One region of the Pseudomonas sp. 9_2_1 genome, then DNA from elsewhere that is predicted to be linked to it. Evidence: riboswitches for the same ligand, from Rfam matches in the RefSeq annotation. Region 1 holds a riboswitch; each other region holds the start of a gene.
What was found. Region 1 has a riboswitch for cobalamin ahead of AC5O5I_RS12695 (CbtB domain-containing protein). Riboswitches for the same ligand answer to the same signal wherever they lie in the genome.
Positions count from the first base shown of each region.

Region 2: linked by a shared signal. The riboswitch ahead of cobW (cobalamin biosynthesis protein CobW) and the one ahead of AC5O5I_RS12695 (CbtB domain-containing protein) in region 1 are both predicted to bind cobalamin.
Region 3: linked by a shared signal. The riboswitch ahead of AC5O5I_RS18005 (TonB-dependent receptor) and the one ahead of AC5O5I_RS12695 (CbtB domain-containing protein) in region 1 are both predicted to bind cobalamin.
Region 4: linked by a shared signal. The riboswitch ahead of AC5O5I_RS18015 (ABC transporter substrate-binding protein) and the one ahead of AC5O5I_RS12695 (CbtB domain-containing protein) in region 1 are both predicted to bind cobalamin.

Region 1 is NZ_CM181239.1:2,830,377-2,837,532, forward strand. Features, by position in the region: gene AC5O5I_RS12675 (DUF1272 domain-containing protein) at 58-300, opposite strand; gene cobM (precorrin-4 C(11)-methyltransferase) at 367-1,119, opposite strand; gene AC5O5I_RS12685 (cobalamin biosynthesis protein) at 1,153-1,539, opposite strand; gene AC5O5I_RS12690 (CbtA family protein) at 1,539-2,225, opposite strand; gene AC5O5I_RS12695 (CbtB domain-containing protein) at 2,235-2,423, opposite strand; cobalamin riboswitch at 2,516-2,737, opposite strand; gene AC5O5I_RS12700 (GNAT family N-acetyltransferase) at 2,819-3,298, opposite strand; gene AC5O5I_RS12705 (LysE family translocator) at 3,430-4,050, shown strand; gene AC5O5I_RS12710 (alpha/beta fold hydrolase) at 4,071-4,943, shown strand; gene AC5O5I_RS12715 (pirin family protein) at 5,040-5,927, shown strand; gene AC5O5I_RS12720 (DNA-3-methyladenine glycosylase family protein) at 6,001-6,930, shown strand; gene AC5O5I_RS12725 (DUF1652 domain-containing protein) at 7,117-7,156, shown strand, end outside.
Region 2 is NZ_CM181239.1:2,705,407-2,712,562, reverse strand. Features, by position in the region: gene cobN (cobaltochelatase subunit CobN) at 1-872, opposite strand, end outside; gene cobW (cobalamin biosynthesis protein CobW) at 877-1,944, opposite strand; cobalamin riboswitch at 2,045-2,255, opposite strand; gene AC5O5I_RS12175 (glyoxalase superfamily protein) at 2,335-2,712, shown strand; gene AC5O5I_RS12170 (hypothetical protein) at 2,709-3,065, shown strand; gene AC5O5I_RS12165 (branched-chain amino acid aminotransferase) at 3,283-4,302, shown strand; gene AC5O5I_RS12160 (multidrug/biocide efflux PACE transporter) at 4,383-4,811, opposite strand; gene AC5O5I_RS12155 (LysR family transcriptional regulator) at 4,903-5,757, shown strand; gene capB (caprolactamase subunit beta) at 5,907-7,156, shown strand, end outside.
Region 3 is NZ_CM181239.1:3,965,362-3,972,517, reverse strand. Features, by position in the region: gene AC5O5I_RS18005 (TonB-dependent receptor) at 1-1,496, opposite strand, end outside; cobalamin riboswitch at 1,606-1,812, opposite strand; gene AC5O5I_RS18000 (hypothetical protein) at 1,976-2,722, shown strand; gene AC5O5I_RS17995 (GNAT family N-acetyltransferase) at 2,756-3,325, opposite strand; gene AC5O5I_RS17990 (carboxymuconolactone decarboxylase family protein) at 3,404-3,748, opposite strand; gene lpxO (lipid A hydroxylase LpxO) at 3,868-4,767, opposite strand; gene thpR (RNA 2',3'-cyclic phosphodiesterase) at 4,926-5,471, shown strand; gene AC5O5I_RS17975 (TonB-dependent siderophore receptor) at 5,478-7,156, opposite strand, start outside.
Region 4 is NZ_CM181239.1:3,972,619-3,979,774, forward strand. Features, by position in the region: gene AC5O5I_RS18005 (TonB-dependent receptor) at 1-530, shown strand, start outside; gene AC5O5I_RS18010 (acetyltransferase domain-containing protein) at 709-1,875, shown strand; cobalamin riboswitch at 1,903-2,100, shown strand; gene AC5O5I_RS18015 (ABC transporter substrate-binding protein) at 2,212-3,222, shown strand; gene AC5O5I_RS18020 (FecCD family ABC transporter permease) at 3,222-4,238, shown strand; gene AC5O5I_RS18025 (ABC transporter ATP-binding protein) at 4,235-5,023, shown strand; gene AC5O5I_RS18030 (pseudoazurin) at 5,041-5,475, shown strand; gene AC5O5I_RS18035 (OprD family porin) at 5,472-6,809, shown strand; gene AC5O5I_RS18040 (GNAT family N-acetyltransferase) at 6,978-7,156, opposite strand, start outside.

The DNA of each region.
Region 1 (7,156 bases):
TACAAATAATGGAAAGACATCACCGCTAACAAGGCGGAGTGTCGATTTTCTGGTCGGTCAATTGCAGGCGAGGTGTGTTTTATTCACGCGCAAGGGCGAGGCGGGGTTGTTGGCCAAGGCCTGGCCGACCCGCGTCGGACGGGTCACCAGCTGGCCTTTGCAGTTCGGGCAATAGCCCTGCAAGCGGGTTTCGACGCAGGTGCGGCAGAAGGTGCATTCAAAGGAACAGATCAGCGCGTCAGGGCTGTCGCCAGGCAGGTCGATATCGCAGCATTCGCAGTTGGGGCGTAGATCCAGCATGAGCTTGACTCCGGTTCGCAAGCGGGAACCCGGAGTCTGCTACGCCTGTGGTGAGCCTGGCAATGCTCAGTCGCCAGGGCGATACAAGTGGGCGTGCCCTGCGCGGTACAAGGCCGAATCGGCGAACGGAGTGTTGCCCAGCACATGCCCCACCAGAATCAGTGCGGTGCGGCGGAAGTCCTTGGCGGCGACACGTTCGGCGATGTCGCCAAGGCTGCCACGAACCCAGTCCTGGTCTGGCCATGTGGCGCGGTGCACGACCGCCACCGGGCAGTCTGCGCCATAGTGTGGCAGCAGTTCGTCGACGATCCGCGAGAGGTGCTTGACCCCCAGGTGAATCGCAAGCGTGCTGCCATGGCGCGCCAGGTCCGCCAGCTGCTCGCCGGGTGGCATCGGCGAGCTGTCGCCATAGCGGGTCAGGATCACCGTCTGTGCCACCTGCGGCAGGGTCAGCTCGCAGCCGAGCAGGGCGGCGCTGGCGGCCGTGGCGGTGACACCGGGGATGATCTGGTAATCGATACCCAGCGCCTGCAGGTGGCGGATCTGCTCGCCGATGGCGCCGTACAGGCTGGGGTCCCCGCTATGCACGCGGGCGACGTCCTGGCCTTGCTGGTGCGCCGTGCGCATGGCGGCGATGATCTGCTCCAGGTGCAGCTCGGCACTGTTGATCACGGTTTCGGCCCGGTGGCCTTCGAGCACGGCAGCAGGCACCAGCGAGCCGGCGTAGATGATCACCGGGCACTGACGAATCAGCCGTTGCCCCTTGACCGTGATCAGTTCCGGGTCGCCGGGGCCGGCGCCGATGAAGTAGACCGTCATGGAAAGTCCTTGCAATAAATGAGGGTGCAGCGTTCAGCAGGCCAGCGCGAGGGTTGCCGGGCCCATCACCTGGCGTGTGAGCAGCAACCGCGCTGTGCCGAGCCCCTGGCTTGCCAGGGCCAACGCCGCGCTCTCGGCCACCCCCCAGCAACCCGTGTGGGCATGGGCCACAGCAGAACGGTGGCTGAGCAGGTTGGAGTAGGGTTGCAGTTGCGCGCCATGGTACAGCACCAAAGGCAAACCGAGGTGTTCGGCCAGTTGCTGTAACCCCGGTTCGTTGGCCTTCAGGCTGATGCTGGCGATACCGTGCAGGTCGGCCAGCGCCAGGCCCTGATTATCCAGGGCCTGGCGCAGAAGGCTGAGCAGCGTATCCACCGGGCAGCCCCGGCGGCAGCCAAAACCGGCGTAAAAAACTGGCATCAGGCCTGGCTTGAGCGGCGGAACAGCCAGGCGCTTAGCAGGCCCAGGGCCAGCCAGAAGGCGGCGTTGGTCAGCCAGGAGGCCAGCTTGAACTGGGCTTCCAGTGCTTCGGGAGCCAGGCTTTCGTGCACCTCCGGTTGCGGCGCGCCAATTACATGCGGCACCACCAGCAGCACGGCGCCCAGCGCTTTCAGCAGCCCGTGGCGGGCAAACGCCAGCAAGGCCAGGCCCAGGGCGGTGGCGCTGGCGGTGCCAATCCACCAGGCCTGACGTTGCCCAAGGTCGGCCGCAGCCGTACCTGGCAGTTCTGGGGGCAGGCCCAGGGTTGGCGCGAGGCAGAACACGGCGAAGCCCGCCAGCCCCCACAAAGCCCCCGTGCTGGCGCGCTTCGGAGCGCGCAGGCTGTAGAGCGCGGCCAGGATCAGGGCGAAGCCGACCGCCACCACCAGGTTGCCACCGGTCGTAGACAGCACGCGCTGCCAGCCGTCTTCCGGCGACCAGGCTTCGGCGCTGTGCTCATGGGCAGCGACTTCGCTGCCATGTTCGTGGTGTGCGGCCGGGGCCGAAGACTCGTAGGTTTCCGCCTGAAGAATCAACGGGGCCACCCAGAAGCTTTGCAACAAGGTCAGCAACAAGGCCGCAAGCAGCCCGCTGAAGCCCGCAGTACGGGCAATGCGCGTGATCATCGGGCGTACTCAGTGGCAGGGGAAGGCGGCGCTGTGGCGGGTATCGTGGGCAGCGTTGTGCACGGCCTCGATGTGCGAAAAACCGGCGAAGTAGACCAGGCACAGGCCGAGCAGGCTGGCGCCGACGGCGATGACGACGCGTTGGCTTAGCGTGGTGGGGGTGGCAAGGCTGTGTGGCTTGGCGCTGGTGACGGGCATGACGCGTTCCTCTGCTTTTTTGTGGGCAACGGACAAGCGCGGCAGCCCCGAGCGTGATTGCCCAGGGAATGCGACAGCGCCCGCCCACCGCGGGGTGTTCATGAACGCCAGGCCGGTCTCCGGGCTTGCGAGGAAGAGCAGGGCTCCTGAAAAGCGTCACCTTCCCATGCCGAACTACGGGCACAGTGGTACAGACGCTTCGCTCGCTTACCGTTGCGGGGGCAGCACCGGGCTAGTCCGACCCTGCTGAAGGGCCGCGACGCACCGGTTTCCCGTTTCACCCCAGAAGGGGCACCTGAACGCAGGCATAAGGAGAGCATGGGGCGGGCGTGGCGTCAATTGCGGGATATGAGCTGGGCCCTGATGCCCCCCCTAACAGCGGCTCTCCCGCCCCATCAACCGCGAGCAAACGCCGCCAGCTTCTCCCCGTCCAGGCGATAGCGCACCCACTCGTCCTGCGCCTCGGCCCCCAGCTTCTGGTAAAAGCCGATCGCCGGCTCGTTCCAGTCCAGCACGCTCCACTCCAGCCGCCCGCAGTTGTTCGCTACCGCTTCGCGCGCAATGTGCTGCAGCACTTGCCGCCCCGCGCCATCGCCGCGCTGCTCGGGCGTGATATACAAGTCTTCCAGGTAGATGCCGTTGCGCCCGAGCCAGGTCGAGTAGCTGTAGAAATACACGGCGAAGCCGATTGCCTGGCCATCGCGTTCGCACATCAGGCCATGCACCGTGCTGCCCTCGTCGAACAGGCTGTGCTCGATGTCGGCGACGCTGGCGATCACTTCGTGACGGGCACGCTCATACTCGGCCAGTTCGGTAATGAAGGCCAGAATCTGTTGCGCATCGGTGCGAACGGCAGGGCGAATGGTAACGCTCATGTTGACGGCTTCCTTGATTCGGGTAGCAATACAGTGAGGTGTATCTACATAATTTAATGGAACTGTACTGGTCGCAGGGGAGGGCGACTCCGTTAGTGTGACAGCACCTATAAAGAAAGTGGACCGCCCCTATGCTCGCCTCTGCCGACCTGCTGACCGCCTTCGTGCTGTTTGCCTTCGTGTCCTCCATCACGCCCGGCCCCAACAACACCATGTTGCTGGCCTCGGGGGTGAACTTCGGCGTGCGCCGCTCGATTCCTCACGCTGTGGGCATCAGCGTCGGTTTCATGGTCATGGTGCTGGCCGTTGGTCTGGGCCTGGGCGAGGTGTTCAAGGCCTGGCCGCCGCTGTACACAGTGCTGCGCTACACCGGGGCGGCCTACCTGCTGTACCTGGCCTGGAAAATCGCCACTTCCGGGCCAGTCGGCACGGCTTCGTCCGGTGCTCGCAAACCCATGGGCTTCTGGGGCGCAGCGGCGTTCCAGTGGGTCAATCCAAAGGCCTGGGTGATGGCGGTGGGGGCGATTACAACCTATACACCGGCGCAAGGCTATGTGACCAACGTGATCGTCATCGCCGCCTTGTTCGCCCTGGTCAACCTGCCCAGCGTGGGCGTGTGGGTGATGTTTGGCAGCGCGCTGCGCAACCTGCTGCAGAACCCGCGTTGGCTGATGCTGTTCAATGTCCTGATGGCCCTGTTGCTGGTGATTTCACTGTACCCGCTTCTGTTTGTAGAATCGGCGTTTTCCTAGCCCGCGAGTTGCCCAAGCCCATGCAGTTGATCCCCTGGTCCCACGAATGTGCCGAAGGCTTCACCCTGCGTGGCTGGCGCACCGCGGCCAGCGGCAAGCCGCTGCTGCATTTCTTGCACGGTAACGGCTTCTGCTGCCTGGCCTATCAGCCTTTGCTGATGCGCCTGGGCGAGCATTTCGACCTGTGGCTGTGCGATGTCCAGGGGCACGGTGACAGTGACCATGGCGGGGCGTTTCGCGGCTGGAACCGTACCGCCGCGTTGGCCGTGGAGGCATTTCAGGCCGGGCGTGGCGAGTACGGCGAAGTGCCGCGCTTTGCCGTCGGGCACAGCTTTGGCGGCGTGCTCACCGGGCTGATGCTGGCCAGTGAGCCGCAGCTGTTTGCACGTGCCGTGTTGCTTGACCCGGTGCTGTTCAGCCGGCGCATGCTTGGCGTGATGGGCGCGGCGGCCCTGGTTGGCCTGCACCAGCGCCACGCCCTGGCGCGCAAGGCCGCGAGCCGGCGCAGCCACTGGCCTGATCGCGAAGCGGCGCTCGCTTCACTGCAAGGCCGTGGCATCTTCAAGGGCTGGGCAGATGCGGCGCTGCAGGCCTATGTCGAACATGCCATCGGTGATTGCGGCGAAGCGGTGGTCCTCAAATGCCGGCCCAGCCGTGAGGTGGAAATATTCAGCTCGTTCCCCAGGCGCATGTGGGCAAGCCTTGCTGCGATCAGCACCCCTACGCAGGTGTTGTATGGCGAGCACACCTATCCCTTCGTGCCACACTCGGTAAGTCGGCTGGCGGCGCTCAACCCGAATGTGACTGCGCAACAGGTAGCGGGCGGGCATTGTTTCATGCAGGAGGACCCTGGCAAGGCAGCTGATCAGGTGCTCGATTTCTTGCAGGGCTGATTGTTCCATCCATGGAACGATGCATGCCAAAACAGCTGACTACCGCCCGATTGACATCATTGATAAGGTTATCCCAGCCAAGAGAGGAGCCTTCTCATGAAAAAGATTCTGGGCATCCACCGCAACCCGCACGCTCATTGGGTGGGGGATGGTTTTCCGGTGCGCAGCCTGTTCACCTACGACAACCTGGCCAGCCAGATCAGCCCGTTCCTGCTGCTTGACTATGCCGGCCCCCATGATTTCACCCCGACTGCTGCACGACGGGGTGTCGGCCAGCACCCGCACCGCGGCTTTGAGACTGTGACCATCGTCTACCAGGGCGAGCTGGAGCACCGTGACTCCACCGGCGCTGGCGGTCTGATCGGCCCTGGGGATGTGCAGTGGATGACCGCCGCCAATGGCATCATCCATGAAGAGTTCCACTCCCCAGCCTTCGCCCGCAGCGGCGGCACGCTGGAAATGGTACAGCTGTGGGTCAACCTGCCGGCGCGGGACAAGCGGGCAGCGGCCGGGTATCAGACGCTGCTGGCCAACGACATCCCGGTGGTTGCACTGGACGGCGAGGGCGGTAGCTTGCGGGTCATTGCCGGTAACTACCTTGGGCACCAAGGCCCGGCGCGGACTTTTACTGCAATGGATGTGTGGGACCTGCGCCTGACTACTGGTGCAGCCTTGCAGCTGCCGGTGGCCGCAGGGCGCAACGCGGCGTTGGTGGTGTTGCGCGGGATCGTGCGGGTCAACGGCGAGCGCGAGGCCGGCCCCTCCAGCCTGGTGCTGCTTGACCCGGCTGGCGAGGACATTACCCTCGAGGCGCCGGAAGGTGCCAGTGTGCTGCTGCTCAGCGGGGAACCGATCGATGAGCCAATCGTCGGCTACGGCCCGTTCGTGATGAACAGCCAGGCCGAGATTGCCGAGTCGTTCGACGATTTCCATGCCGGAAGGTTTGGGCAAATGCAGGATGCGCGGGACGGCGCTGCGCATTGATCATGGCGGATTGAATAGCCCGTACCGGCGACAAGCCCGGTACAGGCTACCGGTTTGCTGGCATGATGCAGCCATGCCCAAGCTCACCCGCCTGCACGCCGTGCGCCGATCATTTCCTACCCCACACCACCACATACTGTGGCTGCGCTACCGTGCCCCCTACCACTGGGCTTCGACCGTGGCATTCCTCGCCGCCCGCTGTATCCCTGGCATCGAAACCTGCCTCGACGGCACCTACAGCCGCTCGTTGGTGATTGCCGGTCAACACGCCGTGATGCACGCCACCCCTTTACCTGACCAACGCCTGCAGGTCCGCCTTGAAGGGGTGCCCTGCGCTGCGCTACCCGGCCTGATCGCCAGGCTTCGCCGGGTATTCAACCTTGACGCCGACCCTGTGCGCATCGCTGCCGAGCTATCTCGTGACCCACTGATGGCCCGGCTGCTGCAACAGCGTCCAGGCCTGCGTGTACCGCAAGGCTGGGACGCTTGCGAGCAGGCGATGCGCACGGTACTCGGGCAGCAGATCAGCGTCGCCGGCGCCATGACCCTGGCCGGCCGGCTGGTGCAACGCCACGGTGTCCCGCTGCGTCTCTCGGCGCCGGGGTTGAGCCACGTTTTCCCTGCTTTGTCAGTGCTGGCGGCTGCCCGGTTCGAGAACCTGGGCATGCCCAAGGCAAGGGCCGCCACCCTGGGCACGCTGGCCAATGCCTTGCTCGCCGAACCGGGCCTGTTGCGCACAGGGCAAGTGCTGGATGTGGTGCTGGGTAACCTCTGCAAGCTCAAAGGCATCGGCCCATGGAGTGCGCAGTACCTCGCCCTGCGCCAGGCCGGCGCTGCCGACGCGATGCCGCTGGGCGATGTGGCCCTGGTCAAGGCGTTGCGCTTGCTGGAGGGGGCTGATGCGCAATTGGCTGATCGGGCATTGGCATGGCGACCTTGGCGAGCCTATGCAGCCCAGCATCTGTGGGCGTCGTTGGCCACAGGCGAGACCGCTCGTCGTTAAGTGCGCGATTGCGATCGAACACCCCCAGTGTCTGCGGATCTTCCACTAAGGTGCTAGATGATTCCCCCGAAAGATCATTGCCCCGGCGCATGGACGCCTGCCCGGGCATGCGCAATATCAATTGGCGCCCTGCCTGACAAAGGTGTACTCAAACACAACAGGCCATCCCACAGAGAGGGTCGTACCATGTCGTTGATTGGAGTTTCGATGCTAGAGATGCGGCAAA
Region 2 (7,156 bases), 120 kb from region 1:
ATCGCCTGCAGCACCGGGATGTCACGACGGAACGGGCGCAGGTTGGGCTGTTCGGGGCTGGACAGGGCGAAGCCGGTGGTATTGACCAGTACTTCGGCACCCACCTCGTCCAGCCAGGCTTCGACCTGCTCCAGGCACGCGCTTTCCTTCAGGCTGGCCACCGCGATCGGCAACGGGTTCAGCCCGGCAGCCTGCAGGCGCTGGCAGAACTCGTCGATGAACGCGGTGTTGGCCGCCTGCAGGTGCGAGCGGTAGAACAGCAGCGGCGCCACCGGGTGCTCAGGGTGCCAGTGCGGGTACCAGTCCTTCAGCACGGCGCTGCCCTTGGCCGGGTGATACACCGCCGTGCGTGGCAAGGGTTGCGGTTCGTCCCAGGCATAGTCGCGGCCCAGCCACTGGCTGGCCAGGCACTGGAACAGGTTGATGGCGTTGGTCTTGCCGCCCTGGCGCAGGTAGTGCCAGAGGCGCTCGGCCTGCTGGCTGCTGACGGTGCCAAGGCGGGTCAGCTCCGGGTCGGGGCGGTCGTCGCCTGGCACCAGGATCAGCTGTACGCCACGCGCGGCCAGCTCGACCAGCTGCTCGACGCCATAGCGCCAGTAGCCGACGCCGCCGTGCAGCGACACCAGGATGACCTTGGCATGGCGCAGCACCTGATCGACATACAGGTCGACCGAGGCGTGGTTCTGCACCTGCATCGGGTTGGCCAGGCGCAGGCTGGGGAAGTCTTCGGGCAATTGCTCGGCGGTATCGGCGAGCAATGCCAGGTGCGAATCGCCGCTGCAGAGAATCACCAGCTCGGCGGGTGTCTGGCCGAGGTCGGCAATGCTGTCATCCGGTACGAAGCCACCGGGCTGGGTCCGCAGCAGGTGCATGGGGTCAGGCGCCCAGGGCTTTGCGCAGGCGTGCTTCCAGCTGGGCCGCATCCAGGTCCTGGCCGATCAGCACCAGGCGGGTGATGCGCGGCTCGTCGGCGCGCCATGCGCGGTCGAAGTGCTTGTCGAAGCGGGTCCCCACGCCCTGTACCAGCAGGCGCATCGGCTTGCCCGGGATGGCCGCAAACCCTTTGGCGCGCAGCACGCCAAACTCCACCACCAGCTGGGTCAGGGCATCAAGCAGCAGGCTTTCGTCGGCTTCGGGCAGGTCGATGGAGATGGAGTCGAAGGCGTCGTGGTCATGATCGTCATGGTCGTCGCCATCGTGGTGCGAGTCGTGGTGGGTACGGCGGCCATCGATGTGCGCCTCGGACTCGGCACCCACGCCCAGCAGCACGTCAATTGGCAACTTGCCGCTGCTGGCCTCGATCACCTTGACCGCTGGCGGCAGTTCTTCGGCCACTTCGGCACGCACTTTGGCCAAGCCCTCGGCATCGATCAGGTCGGCCTTGTTCAGCACCACCAGGTCGGCGCTGGCCAGCTGGTCGGCGAACAGTTCGTGCAGCGGCGATTCGTGGTCCAGGTTAGGGTCGAGCTTGCGCTGGGCATCGACCTGGTCCGGGTAGGCGGCGAAGGTGCCGGCGGCTACCGCCGGGCTGTCGACCACGGTGATCACCGCGTCGACCGTGCAAGCGTTGCGGATTTCCGGCCACTGGAAGGCCTGTACCAGCGGCTTGGGCAGAGCCAGGCCACTGGTTTCGATGAGGATGTGGTCGAGGTCGCCACGGCGCGCCACCAGCTCGCGCATCACCGGGAAGAATTCTTCCTGCACGGTGCAGCACAGGCAGCCGTTGGCCAGCTCGTAGACGCGGCCGCTGGCTTCTTCCTCGGTGCAGCCGATGCTGCACTGCTTGAGGATTTCGCCGTCGATGCCCAGCTCGCCGAACTCGTTGACGATGACCGCGATACGGCGGCCCTGGGCGTTGTCGAGCATGTGCCGCAGCAAGGTGGTCTTGCCCGAACCGAGGAAGCCGGTAACGATGGTGACGGGGAGCTTGGCCAGTGTTTTCATGTCGCAGTGCCCTTGGCAGAATGGCGCGGGCATGCAGGACGACAGCCGCAGGCCAGGCCGGCCGGGCTTGTTCGCCACCGGATCACCCCGCCCGGTTGAAAGTCGAAAACGTTGCGAGGCAGGTCTCCTGGCTGGCACCGTTCCAGTTGCCGGCTGAAGCCAGGCTGGCGGGATGACGCCTTCCCGCGCGCTGGCGCAGTGGCTGTGTCGATCCGTTGTCGGTGCTTACAGTTGCGGGGGCAGCCGCGGCTTGTACCGCGTTCCCGTCTTAGCTTCGGCCTGGCCGAAGAACCTCGAACTGGCAAGGCTACGCAGTGGCTGGCGGGTGGTCAACCACAGGTTGCGCAACTGCGCTAGAGTAGCGTCTTTGCCCACGGTCAAGGACGCCCCATGCCCCTCGCTCCCGCCATCCCGGTGCTGCGTATCTTCTCGGTCGAAAAGGCCAGGGAGTTCTACCTCGAATTTCTCGGTTTCACGCTGGACTGGGAACACCGCTTCAGCCCGGACCTGCCGCTGTACATGCAGGTGCATCGTGACGGCCTGATCCTGCACCTTTCCGAACACCATGGTGACGCGTGCCCCGGCTCGACGGTGTTCGCCCGCATCGACGACCTGCGCGCGCTGGAGCATGAACTGCAAGCGAAACAGTACGGCTACGCGCGGCCCGAAGCCGAGCGCCTGGACTGGGGCTTGCAGATGCAGGTGTGGGACCCATTCGGTAACCGGCTGCGGTTCTGTCAGCAGATCGACGACGAGGCAAACCTGTGAAGGCATCTGGCAAGCGTGAAATGGCCAGGCTGGAGCGTGAACTGGTGATATGCCTGACCGATGCCTGCGAAACGGCCAAGGCAGAAATCATCGGCTTCAGCTGGCTGACCCACCGGCTCGATCCTGAGGATTTTCCGGCCAGCTTGCGCATAACCTGGGTGTTCGAGCAAGAAGCCGACAAGGCTGCAGCCATGGCGGGCGACGCCAAGACGCGCATGCTGGTGCTGACTGCACAAGCGTTGGAGGCGGCGGGCATAGCACTGGATCATCCGGCATGGCATGTGCGGTTCGACAGTGAAGAGGCTTGTGCGCAGGGGCATGGCGGTGATTGGGGGAAGCGCTTGGGGCGGTAGACCGTTGAAGATTGGCGAAAGTTTTGCGGCGCCTGTGAAACCGAGCGCCGCGCGGGCGGCGCTCGATTTCACAGGCGCTAAAAATCTTGCGGTGAACACCTCGCAACCTCAATTCGTGACTGGCCGTTCCCGATCTGCTGCGGATGTATTATGGTGGCATGGTGCGCATATAACAGCAGCCCGAGCGATCGGGCACTTGCAAGACAATGAGGGTGTCATGAGCAACGAAAGCATTAATTGGGACAAGCTGGGTTTCGACTACATCAAGACCGACAAACGCTACCTGTCCGTATGGCGCAATGGCGAGTGGGACAAGGGCACCCTGACCGAAGACAACGTACTGCACATCAGTGAAGGCTCCACGGCGCTGCACTATGGCCAGCAGTGCTTCGAGGGCCTCAAGGCCTACCGTTGCAAGGACGGCTCGATCAACCTGTTCCGCCCGGACCAGAACGCCGCCCGCATGCAGCGCAGCTGCGCCCGCCTGCTGATGCCGCACGTGCCTACCGATGTGTTCATCGAAGCGTGCAAGCAGGTGGTCAAGGCCAACGAAAAGTTCGTGCCACCGCACGGCAAAGGCGCCCTGTACCTGCGCCCGTTCGTGATCGGCACTGGTGACAACATTGGCGTGCGCACCGCCCCCGAGTTCATCTTCTCGGTATTCGCCATCCCGGTTGGCTCGTACTTCAAGGGCGGCATGAAGCCGCACAACTTCCAGATCTCCAGCTTCGACCGTGCTGCCCCGCAAGGCACCGGCGCAGCCAAGGTCGGCGGTAACTACGCGGCCAGCCTGCAGCCAGGCGCGGAGGCCAAGAAGGCCAACTTCGCCGACGCCATTTACCTCGACCCGCTGACTCACACCAAGATCGAGGAAGTCGGTTCGGCCAACTTCTTCGGTATCACCGCCAACAACGAGTTCGTCACGCCGAAATCGGCCTCGGTGTTGCCAGGCATCACCCGCCTGTCGCTGATGGAACTGGCGCAATCGCGCCTGGGCCTGAAAGTGATCGAAGGCGATGTCGAAATCAGCAACCTGGACCGCTTCATCGAAGCCGGTGCCTGCGGTACCGCTGCGGTGATCACCCCGATCGGCGGCATCGAGTACAACGGCAAGCTGCACGTGTTCCACGACCTGGAAAAGGTCGGCCCGGTTACCCAGAAGCTCTACGACGAGCTGACCGGCATCCAGAGCGGTGATGTCGAAGCACCGGCAGGCTGGATCGTCAAAGTCGCCTGAGTCGTTTCAGCGGTTTGAAAACGGGGCATGCCAGCAATGGCATGCCCCGTTTTTATTGGTGTGGGAGTTGGGCACACGCCTTAGGCCAGGCGACGCTGCATCAGCAGGTGCCGGACTTTGTCGAACGCCCAGTTGTACAGCACGGTGTAGGGCAGGATGATCATGAAGAAGCCCAGCTCCACCATGAACGCCTGCAAAAGCGAAATATCCAGCATCCACGCGGCCACCGGCAGGCACCAGACTACCAGGCCGGCCTCGAAGCCCAAGCCGTGCGCGAAACGCGCGCGGGCCTGCCAGTGGATCCGCTCGGTCTGTACATAACGATCGATCAGCGCGTTGTAGACCATATTCCACAGCATGGCGATCACCGACAGGGTCACCGCCAGCGCGCCGGCTGTCGCCAGCGATTTGCCCATGACCCAGGACAACAGCGGCGCACACAGCAGCACTGCGAACACTTCATAACCGACGGCGTGAACCAGGCGTTCGGTGAAAGAGACGTTTTTCATTGCAAATTCCATCCAGTGCGTGAGTCGTGCTTCCTATTTTCTTTGATAGAACAGATACTCGCGATATAGCTACCATCGGTTTTATCAATACATGCGCTACTCACCCGAAGCCTTGGTTGCGTTTGTCGAAGCCGCATCGCTGGGGTCTTTTTCCGCCGCTGCGCGCAAGCTGCGCAAAAGCCAGTCCACTATCAGCATCGCGATCGCTAACTTTGAGGCCGATGTTGGTTGCCCGCTGTTTGACCGCACTGGCCGCCATCCCACGCTGAACGAGGCTGGCCGGCAGGTACTGAGGCGTGTCGAGGCGATTCTCGATGCCAGCGCCCAGCTCGATGCACTGGCGGTGCGGCTGGCAGAACATGTCGAGGCGCTGGTGTCGGTGGTGATGTCGGACAGCTACAGCGTTACCTTCCAGGGTGCGGTAATGGCCCGGTTTGCTGAGCACTACCCGCACACCGAGCTGCGCTGCGGGCCGTCGGAGGATGCCGATGTAATCGAAATGATCCAGCTGGGCATGGCGCAGATCGGCATTCTTGCCACACAGCCCAGTTACCCTGCCGACGTTGCCGTGGCGCGTTTGCCCGAGCAGGCGGAATTCGCCGTGTACGTGGCCAGCGGGCACCCGCTGGCGGGCATTGCGCAGGTGCAAACGCAGCACCTCGAAAACGCACGCCAGTTATATATCAAGACCTACGCGCCAAGCCTGCATCTGGGCCGTGGCCAGGCTTGGTCGGCACCGGATTACCTCACCCTGCTCGAGTTCGCCGTGCGCGGGTTTGGCTGGGCCGAACTGCCCAAGGCGCTGGTGGCGCGGTTTGGCAGTGGGCTGGTGGAGTTGCAGGTGGCCGGCTATCCACGGCGGGTTGATATGGATGTGGCCTGGTCGAGCCGCCGGGCACTGGGCCCGGCCGGGCAGTGGCTGGTGCGTCAGATGTTGAATCGGTAGCCGGATAACGCCTTCCTCAAGTGTGCGCCCAGGCACAACAACCAGTACACCCAGCGACAAGCCTTCCCCCCACCCTGCCCCGTAGCCTGTCACCACGCGCCGCCCACCGCGGCACGCAGCCAAACTACAAGAACAAACGTTGGTGACCTATGCAGACAGTAGATCCGATCACCCTGGCGGTTGTACGCGGAGCGCTGGAAACAGCGCAACGCGAGATGACCCTGACCCTGGAAAAGACCGGCCGCTCCAGTGTGTTCAACCTGGCCCACGACTATTCCAACTCGCTGTTCGACCACCTGCCGGAAATGATCCTGCAAGGCCAGGACATCCCGATCCACCTAGGCTCGCTGATACCGGCCATGAAGTGCGTGGCCGAGTTCTTCGCTGACGACATCGCCGAAGGCGACGTGATCTACCACAACGACCCGGCCTACAAGGGCAGCCATATTCTCGACTGCTGCATGTACAAGCCGGTGTATTACCAGGGTGAACTGGTCTTCTGGACCGTGTGCAAGGGCCACCTGACCGATATCGGCGGCCCGGTGCCGGCTGGCTACAACCCCGATGCCAAGGAAATTTACGCCGAAGGCCTGCGCATTCCCCCGGTCAAGCTGTGGGAAAAGGGCAAGCGCCGCGAAGACGTCATCAACTTCATGCTCACCAACATGCGCGCCCGCCCCTATCAGGAAGGCGACCTCAACGCCCAGTACGGGGCCTGCAAGGTCGGCGAGCGACACCTTCTGGAGCTGCTCGACAAATATGGCGTGGCGCAAGTACGTGCCTGTATTGCCGAGCTGAAGAACATGGCCGACCGGCACATGCGCGCGTTGCTGCGCGACGTGCCGGACGGCGACTACAGCGGCACCGCAGTACTGGAAGATTCCGGCCACGGCCTGGGTCAACTGGCCATTACTGCCCATGTGCAGATTCGCGGCGACCAGGCCCACGTGCGCATCGAAAGCCCGCCGCAGGTGCCCTACTTTATCAACTCCTACGAAGGCAACTCGGTGTCTGGCGTGTACCTGGGGTTGATGATGTTCGCCCAGGTGGCGCCGCCCTACAACGAGGGCCTGTACCGCTGTGTCACGGTCGATGTCGGGCCCAGGGGTACGCTGTGCAACGCCGAGGAACCGGCGCCCCACGTCAACTGCACCACCACGCCGATGGAAACCCTGGCCGATGCCGTGCGCACGGCACTGGAGCAAGCCTCACCACAGCGGGTTACCGCCTCCTGGGGGCATACCAGTGGCATCAATATCGCCGGCCGCGACCTGCGCAACGGCAACAGTGAGTACGTGACCATGGTGCTGGCCTCGATCATCTCCGGCGCCGGTGCCAACCAGGTGATGGACGGCTGGCACGCCTGCGGTCCGCTGTGCTGCTTCGGGGCGCTGATGAG
Region 3 (7,156 bases), 1.1 Mb from region 1:
ATGAGGTTGTCTACCCCGTCCTCGCTGGTGGAATACTGGCCGTACAACGACAGATCCTCCGTCAGCGCAAAAACCAGCCCGGCGCGCCAGTTGCCGCCTTGCAGGCTGCGGTCGCTGCGGCTGTCAGTGCCCAGGTTGTCGCGGTCGATATGGTTCTGGTCACGGCGCACGCCGGTCACCAGCGACAGGCGATCGGTGAGTTGCAGGCGGTTTTCCGCAAACAGCGCGAAGGTGCCGGTGGTGGCGAGCGATTGCGGTCGCAGCGGCGAGGCGCTGTGGAAGTCGCCCGGTTGCGGCTGCCATGGGTCGATGTAGTCGCCGCCCACATCGTCGTACGGCGCATTGCTGTCGATGTTGAAACGGACCTTGTTGTACTCGGCACCCACCACCGTCTTGCTGGCCAGCCCGAACAGGCTGTGATCGAAGGCGAACGTCTGACGGTCGCCGAACTGCTCCTGGTTGTGCTTGATCTCCAGGTAGCTGCCGCGTAGCAGCTGCTGGCGCGCGGCGTCCCAGCTGTACGCCTCGGCATTGCGCCAGTGGCGGCGGCTTTTCATGTAGTACAGCTGGTTGCTGGCGCTGACCTGGTCGCTCAGCGTCCAGTCCGTGGTCAGGCGGGTCCACTCATCGACGTAGTGCTGCTTGTCGTTCTGCACGTTGTAGTTCTTGTAGCGCAGGCTGCTGCGGTAGTGGCCGTCGATCAGCGGCGTGCCGTAGTAATTGGCAGGCTTGGCATCGCCGCGCTCGTGGGCGAGGGTGAAGCTGAGGTCGTCAGTGGCGTCGAAGCGCAACGCGGCGCTGAGCGCCAGGCTGCGCGAGGGGGTGCGGTCAACCCAGCCATTGCCGGCTTGCTGGTTCAGCGTAAGCCGGTAGCTCAGGCGTTCGTCCAGGCTACCGCCACTGTCCAGCCCGAGCTGCTGGCGGTCCCATGAACCGTAACCCAGGCGCAGGTGATTGCGGATGTCGCCGCTGAAGGGCTTTTTCGGGATCACATTGACCACCGCACCGGTTGCACCCTCGCCATACAGCACCGACGCCGGGCCACGCAGCACGTCGATGCGCTCCACCATCCACGGGTCGACCGGGAATGTCTGGGTGCCCGCGCCGGCATACATGCGCGCGCCGTCGAACAGCGTCATCACCGAGCCGTGGCCGGTGAAGCCGCGAGCTGCAAGCCCCGTCCCGCCATCGCCTGGCGAGCCGATGTAGGTAATGCCCGGTGAACGGGTTACCGCATCCTGCACGCTGAGGTTGTTGCGCTGCTGGATCTGCTCGGCGCTGATGCTGCTGGTGCTGGCGGGTGTTTCCAGGGCACTGAGGCCCAGGCGCGACCCGGCCGTCGTCGGGGTGGCGAGGTCGAGGATGCGGTTGTCGAACGTGTCGGTGATGGCCGTTGACGGCAGGGCCAGAGGCTTTGGGTCGAAGTCATCGGCCTGGGCCGGCAGGGCGACGGCCAGGCAGGCCGCCAGGGGGTGAAGCTTGAAGATACGGGACATGTCGTTCCACTGCTGCAGGAATGAATGCATCCCGGTGGAAAACACGCGAAGGCTTGCCGTGCAGGCGAGCGCGCGCACGGATTCCGGCCTGCGCCCGCCCACCGCGGGTTGCCAAACAAGGCTTCAGGCCGGTCTCCGGGCTTGCGAGGGGCATGAAACCTTCACCTTCCCATGCCTGAGCACAGTGGTATCTCGAAGGGTTCGCTCGCTTACCGTTGCGGGGGCAGCGCCGGACTTGTCGTGGGCAACACGACGCACCGGCTTCCCGTTTCACCTTGCGCGCGGCGGCGCAGGGCACCTGAAACTGGCGCGCATATGACCACTGCACAGCACGGTCGTCAACCATCGGGCTGACAGGCAATCGCGTGATGAACGGCAGATTCCTGAATATTTGCTGAAGCTTTTTCGAACTATCGCGCCGCCGGGCGTTTCGGAATGTGGGCTAGCTACCCGTTTACACGTCATGGAGACATAGATGCATGCCTACTCATAACCTGCTCCGCCACACCTGCATCCTGGCCCTGATGGGCACCCCGTTGGCAGCCCATGCCGCACCCAGCACCGACCCTCTGTTCACCGTCGGCATTCTCGGCGCCTACGACGAATTCAAGTTTCAGGGCGGCAGTGAAACCCAGACCGAACACGTTGACGAAGGCGGCATCTTTGCCGCCTTTGGCAACAAGATGACCGCAGAGTCCGGTTTCATTTACCAGCTGGGTGCCGAAGGCAAGTATGCCGAGAAGCACGACAACAAACTCAAGGAGGGGCAGGCAGGGCTGGACCTGGGCTGGCGTGCGGCGGTGGATGCGCGCAACTTCGTCGATGTGATCGTGGGCGGCGGCTACATGTGGTCACGGTTTGAAACCGAGCACCGCAGGATCGAAAGCGAACTCACCTACAAGGCGCCGTTCGCCAAGGCGGCGTTGGGTTACAACCACCAGTTCGATGCGGCCACCTTGCGCGTGGAAGCCGGTGTACGGCGAACCCTCGATGGCCGGGTAAAGCTGAAGGTGGAAGACTTTGGCAGTGACAGTGCGGACATGAAAGACCGCACCAACCCTTATGCCGAGGTGACGCTGCTGATGAACCAGCAAGGCAACCTGCCGATCCAGGCGGGCGTGTACTACACCCGCACCGAATACCGGCTCGACGACGAGACGCTGTTGGCCGACAACACCGAGCTCAAGCGCGACGAGTACGGCTTCAAGATAGGCCTGGCCTTCTGATCCGGCGGCCCTGCAAACGCACCTGCAGGGCCTTTACCGACCGCGCCGCCGCGACACGCGTGCTTCGATGTTCTTGCGCCCGATCAGCAGCTGCGGTTTCTCTGTCACCGGCTCATCGGCCAGCCACTTGTACATCACCAGGCAGTCCACCAGCCCCAGGCGGGCATGGCGATAGGCCTTGGGCAGCCGGCCAACCGTTTCGAAGCCCAGCTTGTGCCACAACGCCACCGCCACCTCGTTGCTGGCCACCACCGAGTTGAACTGCAGGGCCAGAAAGCCTTCCTGGCGTGCCAGCTTCTGCGAATGTTCGCACATCAGGCGTGCCACGCCCCGGCCGCGGGCGCTCTCGCAGACCATGTAGCCGCAATTGCCCACGTGCGCGCCAGGGCCGGCCGCGTTGGCCTTGAGGTAATACGAACCCAGCAGCTCGCCATCCTCCTCTGCCAGCAGCGTGTGCAATGGCAGCTCCAGCCACAATTGGCGGGCCTGTTCGGCGTTCAGGGCGGGGTCGAATGCGTAAGTTTCGCGGGCCTGGACGGTGGCCTGGAAGGTCGGCCAGAAACGTTCGAAGTCTTCCGGCGTCATGGGGCGAATGTGGATCATGCGGGTTCCTGCGCGGGCTGGGCCGCCCAGTCTGGGCGGCGCGGCGCCGTCGCGCAAGGGTGGCGGCGCCGTTTGTGCTCAGCCGTTGGCCTTGCCCACTGCATCCATGGCCCGCGCCGAGTAGACCAGTGCGGCCCCGGCGTTCATCGCCACGGCCACGCCGAGCGCCTCGGCAATTTCCTCGCGGCTGGCGCCATGCTTGACCGCCTGCTGCGAGTGCACGGCGATGCAGCCGTCACAGCGGGTGGTCACGGCCACGGCGAGGGAAATCAGCTCGCGGGTCTTGGCGTCGAGGTGGTTGGTCTTGGCCCCCGCACCACTGGCGGTCATGTAGCCGGCCACGGTGTCGGGGGAGAGTTGCTTGAGATCGCCGATGCCGGCCATCAACTGCTTACGGTAGGCGTCCCAGTCCATCATGCTCATCGTCTTCACCTTGGGGTGGTTGCGAGTGGAGCTTTCAGGCTAGTCGAAGAGTGGCAGGTGTGAGGCTTGTACTTTGGTGGGTGTACGCAGGTCGTAGGCAAAACGGCCTGCGTTGCCGGTCAGATGTAGATGAACACCAGCAGCAGCGCGGCGACCACTGCCCACTTTTCCAGGTAGTAGCGTGTGCGGTTGCGCTTTTTCATCGCCTTGCCGCGCTCACGGATCTTGTAGATGCGGGTAAACAGCCGGTTGATGCCGCCGGTCTTGTCGCCGGCACCGTTGGGCGCTGCCGCGGCGGCCATGACCTTGCGGCTGAACCAGCGGTTGAACGCCGTGGCCCAGCGGTACTTGAGCGGGCGTTCGACGTCGCAGAACAGGATGATGCGATTGTGTTCGGTGTTGTTGGCCGCGTAGTGGATATAGGTCTCGTCAAAGATCACCCCCTCGCCATCGCGCCAGGAGTACTTCTCGCCGTCAACGTCGATATAGCAGCCATCGTCGTTCGGCGTGTCCAGGCCCAGGTGGTAGCGGTACGAGCCGGCGTACGGGTCACGGTGGCGCACCAGCTTGGCGCCTGGCGGCAAGGTGGCGAACATGGCGGCCTTGACCGTGCCGATGCCTTGCAGCAATTCGGTGGTACGCGGGCACAGGGCCATTGCCGACGGGTGGCTTTCGCCATACCACTTCAGGTAGAAGCGCTTCCAGCCAGTCTTGAAGAACGAGTTGAAACCGACGTCGTCGTAATTGTCGGACTTCTTGATTGCGCCCACGTGCAGCAGCTGGCGGCCCTCCTCGCGGATTTCCTGCCAGTGGTCCTGCAGCGGCTTCAGTTCGGGAAAGGCTTCGACCGGCAGGTAAGGCTTGGCCGGGTGCCTGGAAAACAGGTAAAGGAAGGCGTTGACCGGCGCCAGGAAGCTGGAGTGGTCACCCAGTTGGCGGGTCAGCTTGTGACGCACCCGGCCGCGCAGGTGAACATAGGCGATCGAGAAAACGAAGATAAGTACGAGTGCAATTTTCATGGACGTTTACTTGTCGAAAAATGGCCATGCGCCATGGCATAAGCCCGCCAGCATAAACAATCATGGGGGCAGTTTGTACTTATTGTTACGAAAGTGCGGGGCGACTTAGGTGTAATGCCCTACAGTCTTGCGCAAACGATTCATGTACGGGAGTTCACATGGTTCAGGATGTCCGCCCCAGCGGCGCCCCCTTCAAGCGGCTGTTTTTTGCCTTGCCGGTCAGTGATGCCCAGCGCCGTGCGCTGGCCGACTGGCGGCGCAGCCTGGGCATGCGCAGCGGCAAGCCGGTAGCGGCCGCCAATTTCCACGTGACCCTGCTGTTTCTCGGCGATGTGGATGCCGCCCAGGTGCCAGCGATATGCGCTGCGGTCGACCAGTTGGCGCTGCCGGCCAAGCCCCCCCGTCTGCTGCTCGACCGTTTGCAGGTGTGGCAGCGGGCCAGCGCCCTGGTGCTGGAGGCGCAGCAGGTACCACCGGCCCTGCTGCAACTGGTCTACGCCCTGCAGCAGGCCTTGCTACCGTTGGGCGTGCAACCGGCCAGCCGTGAATACCGCCCGCACCTCACGCTTTCCCGGGACTACCACGGCCAGCCGCCAGAGGCTGCTAGCGCGCCGGAGTTCTACCTCGCGGCCCGCCATTTCACCCTGTACGAGTCGCGCAAGGGCGCGTACTGGCCGCTGGCGCAATGGCCGCTGTCGGACTGAACCCGGTCAGAGTTCCGGGGTGTACTTCACCGTCAGCAGGAAGTTGCGCGGCTCGCCCCAATTGTTGCTGCCATTAAGCTGGTTGAACCCGGCAACCCAGTACTTCTTGTCAAACAGGTTGTTGGCGTTGACGGCAACGTTCACTTCCGGGGTCAGCTGATAGGCCAGCCGCGCGCTCCATACGGTATACCCGGGCACGGTATAGGTGCGCTCGTAGCCCAGGGTGTGGCTCTGGGTGGTGAAACCAAGGCCGGTGCTCCAGCGCTGGCCGTCCAGCGGCAGGGTGTAGTCGGCCCAGGCGCGCAGCATGTGCTTGGGTGTCCACTGGCTGAACGTGCGGCCTTCGTTCTCCGGGTCATCGAGGAACTTGGTGGTGTTGTAGGTGTAACCGGCAAACAGTTGCAGGCCGCTCAGCACTTCGCCGCTGATCTCGGCCTCGACGCCCTGGCTGCGCACCTTGCCGGCAGCGGTGGAGCAGTACCAGTCATCGCAGGCGAAGCCCGACGCCACATCGGTGACCGCGCGGTTTTCCTGGTCATAACGGAACAGCGCCAGCGACGCATTGACCCGGCCATCGAGCAGCTCGCCTTTCAGGCCTGTTTCATAGTTGCTACCGATTACCGGTTTGAGTGGCGTATTGCCCACGGCGCGTTCGGTCTGCGGGACGAACACGTCGGTGTAGCTGGCGTACCAAGCCCATTCGCGCGTCAGGTCATAAACGAACCCGGCATACGGCGTGACTTGCCCCGATTCGGTCATGCGGCTGGTCGGGTAACGGGTACCTGGGTCGCTCAGGCTGTCGAAGTCGATCGAGTCCCAGCGGTAGTCGAACCAGCTCACGCGCGAGCCCAGAATCAACGTCAGGTCCTGGGTCGGTTTGACGCGCCAGGCGCCATACAGGCCTTTCTGGCGAATGTCGTAGCTGGCCCGGTTGGAACGTGCAAGGTCGCCGTCGAAGACGCTGTCCCGGCTGGGCTCGGGGCGGTCATGATCGATATCGAAGATGTTGCCGCCGGCGTCGAAGTTGCGCCAGTAGGCGTCGTCCGAGGTCAGTTTGGCGTAGTTGCCGCCCACGGTGATCTCATGGGCCAGGGGGCCAGTGTCGAAGTGGCCGACCACGTTCATGTCCAGGCCCAGCTTGGTCGAGTGAAAATCGGTGAGCCAGTCGGCGTAGGTGATGCCGCTGCCATCTGCTGCAACGCCTTGGCCGGTGCTTTGCACGCGCTGGTGGGTGGACGTGTTGGTTTCATCCATGCGCACGGCAGCAGCCTTGAAGGCCCAGTCATCGTTGAAGCGGTGTTCGAGGTCCAGGTAGTAGGTGGTGACGTCGTTTTCTGCACGGCTCCAGCGGGCCCCGGTATAAGTCGACCGAGGCAGGTCAACCGCCTTGCCACTGGCGTAGCGTGGAATGCCGCGCAGCATCGGCCTGGACTGCTGGCGGCTGTAACTGATACCGCCGCCTACGGTGGTTGCGTCGCTGAGGTCGATGTCCAGTGCCCCATACAGCGAATGGTTCTTGCTCCAGACATAATCGATGAAGCTGTCGCTCTGGTCTTCGTCCGCGACAACCCGTCCGCGCACCCGGCCATCGCTGGTCAGCGGGCCGCCGGCATCCACTTGCAGGCCGTAGTGGTCCCAGGAGCCGGCTTTACCCGTCAGCGTAACTGTCGGCGCCGCCTGGCCAC
Region 4 (7,156 bases), 1.1 Mb from region 1:
TGGCGGCCTACCATATCGTCAAGAACAAGCTGCTGGTGGACGACCCGCTCACCCACGACAAGCAGCAGGCCGGCCAGCAGACCTCGGATGGCCTGGAGGCGACCCTGGAGCTGGCGCTGGCGCATCAGTGGCAGGTGTCGGTAAACGCGTCGCTGGTGCGCGCCAGGTATGACGACTTTGACGAGACGGTGGGTGGTGTAGCCCAGGACCGCGCGGGCAACCGGCCGGCAAACGTGCCCCGGCGCACGGCCAACCTGTGGTTGAGCAAAGGCTTTGGCCAGCAGGTGGAGGCCGGCGTGGGTGCGCGCTACGTGGATGAGCGTTATGCCGACACCGCCAATACCCAGAGCGCCCCCGGGTATACCGTGGTCGATGCCAATATCGCCTGGCGGGTGTTGCCGGATGTGCGTTTGGGCTTGCAGGTGAACAACGTGTTTGACAGGGAGTATGTGGTGTCGGCGTTCAGTGGTGAGCAGTGGTTGATGGGGATGCCACGGGCCTGGTTTGCGACGGTGGATTATAGGTTTTGAACTGGGTTGCCTGGGTCGGCTTGTTTGGGGCAGGGCTGGCATAGGGATCGCATCAGGGCTGACAGGCGCTGCATATCTGGTGGCAACCACCAGGCAACACAAAAACCCCTACCCATCAAACCCCAATAAGTTATAAGATAACATTCCATTTGACATCCATTCTTGCCAGCGATCCCCCATGACAAGCGCCAGCGCCACCCCTACCCTGCTTACCCAGCGCCTGCAGAGCATCGACGCCCTGCGCGGCCTGGTGATCCTGTTCATGCTCCTGGACCATGTCCGCGAAACCTTCTTCCTGCACCATCAGGTCGGCGACCCGATGGCCATCGACACCACCGAACCGTCGCTGTTCGTCAGCCGCACCCTGGCGCACCTGTGTGCGCCCGTGTTCGTCCTGCTGACCGGCCTGTCAGCCTGGCTGTACGGCGAGAAGTACCAGGGCCGTAGCGATGTCTCGGCGTTTCTGTTCAAGCGCGGGCTGTTCCTGGTGGTGCTGGAGTTCACCCTGGTCAACTTCGCCTGGACCTTCCAACTGCCGCCCAGCGTGATCTACCTGCAAGTGATCTGGGCGATCGGCGTCAGCATGATCGCCCTGTCGCTGCTGGTGTGGCTGCCACGCGCAGCCCTGATCGCCGTGGGCGCGATCATCATCGCCGGCCACAACCTGCTTGATGGCCTGCACTTCGGTGTGGAGTCGGCCCTGCACGTGCCATGGGCGATCCTGCATGACCGCGGCTGGCTGGAGTTCTCCGACAACCTGCGCCTGCGCACCTCCTACCCGGTGCTGCCGTGGATCGGCGTGATCGCCCTGGGTTACGGCCTGGGCCCCTGGTTCGCGCGCGGCAGCGAAGCCGGTCGACGCCAGCAGCGCTTGCGGGTGGCCGGGCTGATCGCACTGCTGGGCTTTGTCGTGCTGCGCATGCTCAACGGCTACGGCGAGGCGCCCTGGAATGGTTACCCGACCCTCACGCAAACCCTGATGAGTTTCTTCAACATCACCAAATACCCACCGTCGCTGCTGTTCCTGGCCCTGACCCTGGGCTGTGGCCTGCTGCTGCTGCGCGCCTTCGAGCGTGCCGGGCAGGCGCGCTGGATCAGCGCCCTGGCGGTGTTCGGTGCGGCGCCGATGTTCTTCTACCTGCTGCACCTGTATGTGTTGAAGCTGCTGTACCTGGCCAGCGTGGCGCTGTTCGGTCTCAACCAGGGCGACTACTTCGGCTTTGACGGCATCGCCGCGGTATGGCTGGCCGCGGTATTGCTGGCGGTTTCGCTGTACCTGCCGGTGCGCGGGTTCGCCCGCCTGAAGGCGCGGCGGCGCGACATCACCTGGCTGAAGTACTTCTGAAAAGCGTTTTAACCGGCGGCGTGATGGTCTACCATGCGGGCCGCCGGTTTCCACCACGGAAATAATAGGGAATCCCAGGCCTGCCAACACGGGCCAAACGGAACTGCCCCCGCAACTGTAGATGCCGAGCCTGCTCCATCGATGCCACTGGGTGACCGACCCGGGAAGGCCGGAGCCGGGCCATGACGCATCAGTCAGGAGACCTGCCGGCCTGCATTCACCAACCGGCGGGGTGTCCGGGATTGGCTATCAGTGTTGCCCCTGCCGCCAGCGGGGGCTCGGCGATGCCTGTCCGTGCGTTCCTCACCAGAACTGTCCGATAGGAGATCGCCCCGCATGCTGCCCCGCATCGCCACCCTGCTCGCCGGCCTTGGTTTTACCGGCCTGGCCCAGGCCGCCGCCACTCACTACCCGCTGACTGTCGATAACTGCGGCCAGCCGCAGACCTTCGCCCAGGCACCGGAACGCGCCGTCACCATCGGCCAGGCCGGCACCGAAATGCTCTACGCACTGGGGCTTGGTGACAAACTGGCGGGTACCTCGCTGTGGTTCAACAACGTGCTGCCCGAATACCAGGCACAGAACGACAAAGTGCCGCGCCTGGCCGACAACGACCCCAGCTTTGAGGCGGTAGCAGGCAAGCGCCCGCAACTGGTGGCGGTGCAGTTCGAATGGATGGTCGGCGCCCAGGGCGTGGTCGGCACCCGTGAACAGTTCGACGAACTGAACATCCCCACCTACCTGCTGCCCTCGGACTGCGAAGGCAAGGACAACCTGGTGGGCGCAGACGGCACTCGCCTGCAGGCGTTCCAGGTCGACAGCATCTACAAGAGCGTCAGCCAGCTGGCCGAGATCTTCGACGTGCAGGACCGCGGCACCGCCCTGAACACCGAACTGAAAGGCCGCCTGGACAGCGCCAGGGCGCAATTGGCCGGCAAGGACCTGTCGGCGACCTCGGCGCTGTTCTGGTTCTCCAGCGCCGACCTGGACATCGACCCCTACGTGGCAGGCCGCCAAGGGGTCGCCGACTTCATGCTGCGCAGCCTCGGCGTGCGCAACGTGGTCGAGTCCAGTGAGGAATGGCCAACCGTGGGCTGGGAAACACTGGCCAAGGCCAACCCGACCTGGCTGATCATCGCGCGCATGGACCGTCGCCGCTTCCCCGCCGATGACTACCAGAAGAAGCTTGAATTCCTGCGCAGCGACCCGGTTACCCGCAACATGGACGCGGTCAGGCACGACCGCATCATCATCCTCGATGCCGACGCCATGCAGGCGGGTATCCGCCTGTTCCGCGGTGTGCAGACGTTGGCCAGTGCCTTCGCCAGCGGTAAAGCAGCGCCGTGATGAGCCGCCTGCTACCCAGCCTCGCAGTTGCCCTGGCAGCCCTGCTGGCGGCGCTGCTGGCCGGCACCGTAATCGGCGAAACCAGCCTGTCGCCGAGCGTGGTCGGCCAGGTCCTGGCCAACCATTTGTGGCAGGCCGGCTACCCGGTCGACCCGATCGACGCCGGCATCGTCTGGAACTACCGCCTGACCCGCACCCTGGTCGCCGCAGCCTGCGGTGCCGGCCTGGCCACCTGCGGGGTGATCCTGCAGGCGCTGTTGCGCAACCCGCTGGCCGAACCGTACCTGCTCGGGCTGTCGGCCGGCGCCTCGACTGGCGCGGTGCTGGTCGGCCTGCTGGGGCTGGGCAGCCTGGCACTGAGCATGTCTGCCGGCGCCTTCATCGGCGCCGTGGCGGCATTCGCCCTGGTGCTGGTGCTGGCCCGCGCGGCCGGGCCCAGCAGCAACAACGCGCAGGTGATACTCGCCGGTATCGCCGGCTCGCAACTGTTCAACGCCCTGACAGCGTTCCTGATCACCAAGTCGGCCACTGCCGAGCAGGCGCGCGGCATCCTGTTCTGGCTGCTGGGCAACCTCAGTGGTGTGCGCTGGCCCTCGGTGTGGCTGGCGGTGCCGGTGGCGCTGTGCGGTTTGCTGGTGTGCCTGTGGCATCGCCGCGCGCTGGATGCCTTCACTTTTGGCGTCGATTCGGCTGCGTCGCTGGGCATCCCGGTGCGCCGTACCCAGTTGCTGCTGATCAGCTGCGCGGCGCTGGTGACGGCGGTGATGGTGTCCATCGTCGGCGCCATCGGCTTTGTCGGCCTGGTAATCCCGCATGCCCTGCGGCTGATCCTCGGCCCCGGCCACAGCCGTCTGCTGCCGGCCAGCGCCCTGGGCGGCGCGCTGTTCCTGATTGCCGCCGACATCCTTTCGCGCACGCTGATCAGCGGCCAGGTAATCCCGGTTGGTGTTGTCACCGCACTGATCGGCGCACCGGTCTTCGCCTTGATTCTGGTCAGCCGTCGAGGGCGCCCATGACAGTCATGACCGCGCTACAGCTCGCGCCCTTGAGCTGCCAGGGCCTGGGGCTGCAACTGGCCGGCAGAACCGTGCTCGAGGCTATCGACCTCGATGTGGTGAGTGGCGAAACCCTGGGCATCGTCGGCCCCAACGGCTCCGGCAAATCCTCGCTGCTGAAGTTGCTGGCGGGGCTGCGCAAACCGGCCAGCGGCAGCGTGCAGCTACTGGGCGAACCCCTGGCGCGGTTGCCGCGCCGTCGTGTTGCTCAGGCCCTGGCACTGGTCGAGCAGCAGGCCGACACCCTCGATGCGATCAGCGTATTCGACGCCGTGGCCCTTGGCCGTACACCCTGGCTGTCGGCACTGGCACCGTTTGCCTCGCACGACCGCGCCATCGTCGAGCAAGCCTTGGCCGACCTCGATGCCCTGCACCTGCGCACACGCCTGTGGGGCTCGCTGTCCGGTGGCGAGCGCCAGCGCGTGCACATCGCCCGCGCCCTGGCGCAGCGGCCGCAGGTGTTGCTGCTGGACGAGCCGACCAACCACCTGGATATCCAGCACCAGCTGAGCCTGCTGCAACAGGTGCAGGCGCTGCCGGTAACCACCCTGGTGGCCCTGCACGACCTCAACCAGGCGCTCACCTGCGACCGCATCGCGGTACTCGACCAAGGCCGCCTGGTCGCCCTCGGCAAACCGTTCGAGGTACTCACCCCCGAACGCCTGCTTAGCACCTTTGGCGTCCATGCCCGCTACCTCACCGACCCTTTCGACGGCGCGCGCATCCTGCGTTTCCGCGCCCCCTGAACCAGGAAGTTCTGCCCATGCTGTTGCGCCCTGTCGCCCTGCTGCTCGCCAGCGCCCTGCTTGCCCCGGCCGCGCTGGCCGAGGTGCATGAAGTGAAAATGCTCAACCGTGGCAGCAAGGGGGCAATGGTCTATGAGCCGGACCACCTGCACATCGCCCCCGGCGACAGCGTGCGCTTCCTGCCCACCCAGAGCGGCCACAACGCAGCCAGCGTCGCAGGGTTGCTGCCCGCCGGCGCCGAACCGTTCAAGAGCAAGCTGAACCAGCCGTTCGAGCAGACGTTCAGCGTGCCCGGGGTGTACGGCATCCAGTGCATTGCGCACCTGGCGATGGGCATGGTGATGCTGATCCAGGTGGGTGACGCGCCGGCTGCAGAACTGCCCGCCAGCTTGCCGGCACGGGCCAAAACGCGCTTTGCAGCACAACTGCAAAAGCTTGGGGCCGGGCAATGACCCGACTGCTGCTGGCACTGTCGGTGCTGGGCCTTGCCCCCTTCGCCCAGGCCGATTCCGCCCAGTCGCAAAGCAATGGCGTTGTCGAGGATGGCAGCTGGAACATCCTCAACCGCAGCGTGTTCGACCAGCGCGACTTCAAGCATGGCGGGCGCAACAGCGCTGCGCGCAATGCTTACAAACCGCGCAGCGAGCGCAACGGCAAGGCCGAGGAATGGGCCTATGGCTTGATGGGCAGCGTGCAGTCCGGCTTCACCCAAGGGCTGATCGGTGTCGGCGTGGATGCCCATGCCTATCTGGGCGTGCAGCTCGACAGCGGCGGCGGCCGCGCGGGCAAGGCGCGCCTGCTGGGGGTGGACAACGCTGGCCACCCAAAAAACCAGTACAGCCGCGCAGGGGCTGCGCTGAAGCTGCGCTTGTCCAACACCGTACTGTCTTATGGTGAGCAACGGATCAAGACCCCGGTGTTCAGCTCGTCCGACAGCCGCCTGCTGCCCGAGACCGCCACCGGCTTCTTCCTCACCAGCAACGAGGTCGACACCCTCAAGCTGGTGGCCGGGCATTTCAACGAAAGTACCGACCGCAATGCGTCCAGCCACGACCAAGGCTTTGTGGTGAACTATTCCAACGGCCGCCAGGGCAACAGCTTCGACCTGGCGGGCGTAGTCTGGAACCCCGCCCCCGCCTTCAGCGGCAGCCTCTACAGCTCACGCTACGAGGACAGCTGGAACCAGCACTACCTGGGCAGCACGCTCAGCCATGCCCTGGATGATCGCCGCAGTATCAGCCTGGACCTCAACCTGTACCGCACCACCGACACCGGCAAGGCGCTGTCAGGGCGTATCGACAACACCACCTGGAGCCTGGTCTCGCGCTACAACCAAGGGTCGCACGGTTTCAGCCTGGGCTGGCAGCAGGTGCACGGCGATACGCCTTTCGATTACGTGACCCGAGGGGCGATCTTCATTGCCAACGCGGTGCAGATGTCGGACTTCAACGCGCCGAACGAAAAGTCGTGGCAGGCCCGCTATGACCTGAATATGGGCGCCTACGGCGTGCCGGGGCTGAACCTGACGGCGTTGTACGTGCGCGGGTTCGATATCGATGGCAGCCACGTCGACCCTGCGGGCGGTTATGCGTACCTGGGCTACGGCAAGGGTGGCAAGCATTGGGAGCGGGACCTGGAGGCGCGCTATGTGGTGCAGAGTGGCAAAGCCAAGGGCACCACGTTTTCGCTGAGGCATAACGTGCACCGGGGCAATACGGCGCAGGCAGAGCTGGATGGGGACCAGATACGCTTGGCGGTGGAATGGCCGTTGTCGTGGGCGTTCTGACACCCCCGCGTTGCTTGAGTCGGGGCTGATGCGCTGATCCGTGTATTGGCTGGACCGGCCCTTTCGCGGGTAAACCCGCTCCCACAGGGTCCCTGCTAAATCAGTCAGCTATGTGCAGTTCCAGGAGCGGTTTAGCCACGAAGAGGCCAGCGCGGCACTTTGTCATTGTCAGCCCAGGCGCAACTGCATGTGGGTGGTCTGCCAGACCGGGTCCTGCTCCACATCCACCACCGCGAACCCTTGCCGCTGCCAGAACGCGATCGCCCCCGGCAGGAACGGGTGGGTATGCAGGTACAGGCAGTCGACACCCGCCTGCTCCGCTCGCTCGCGCAATGCCGCAAACAACG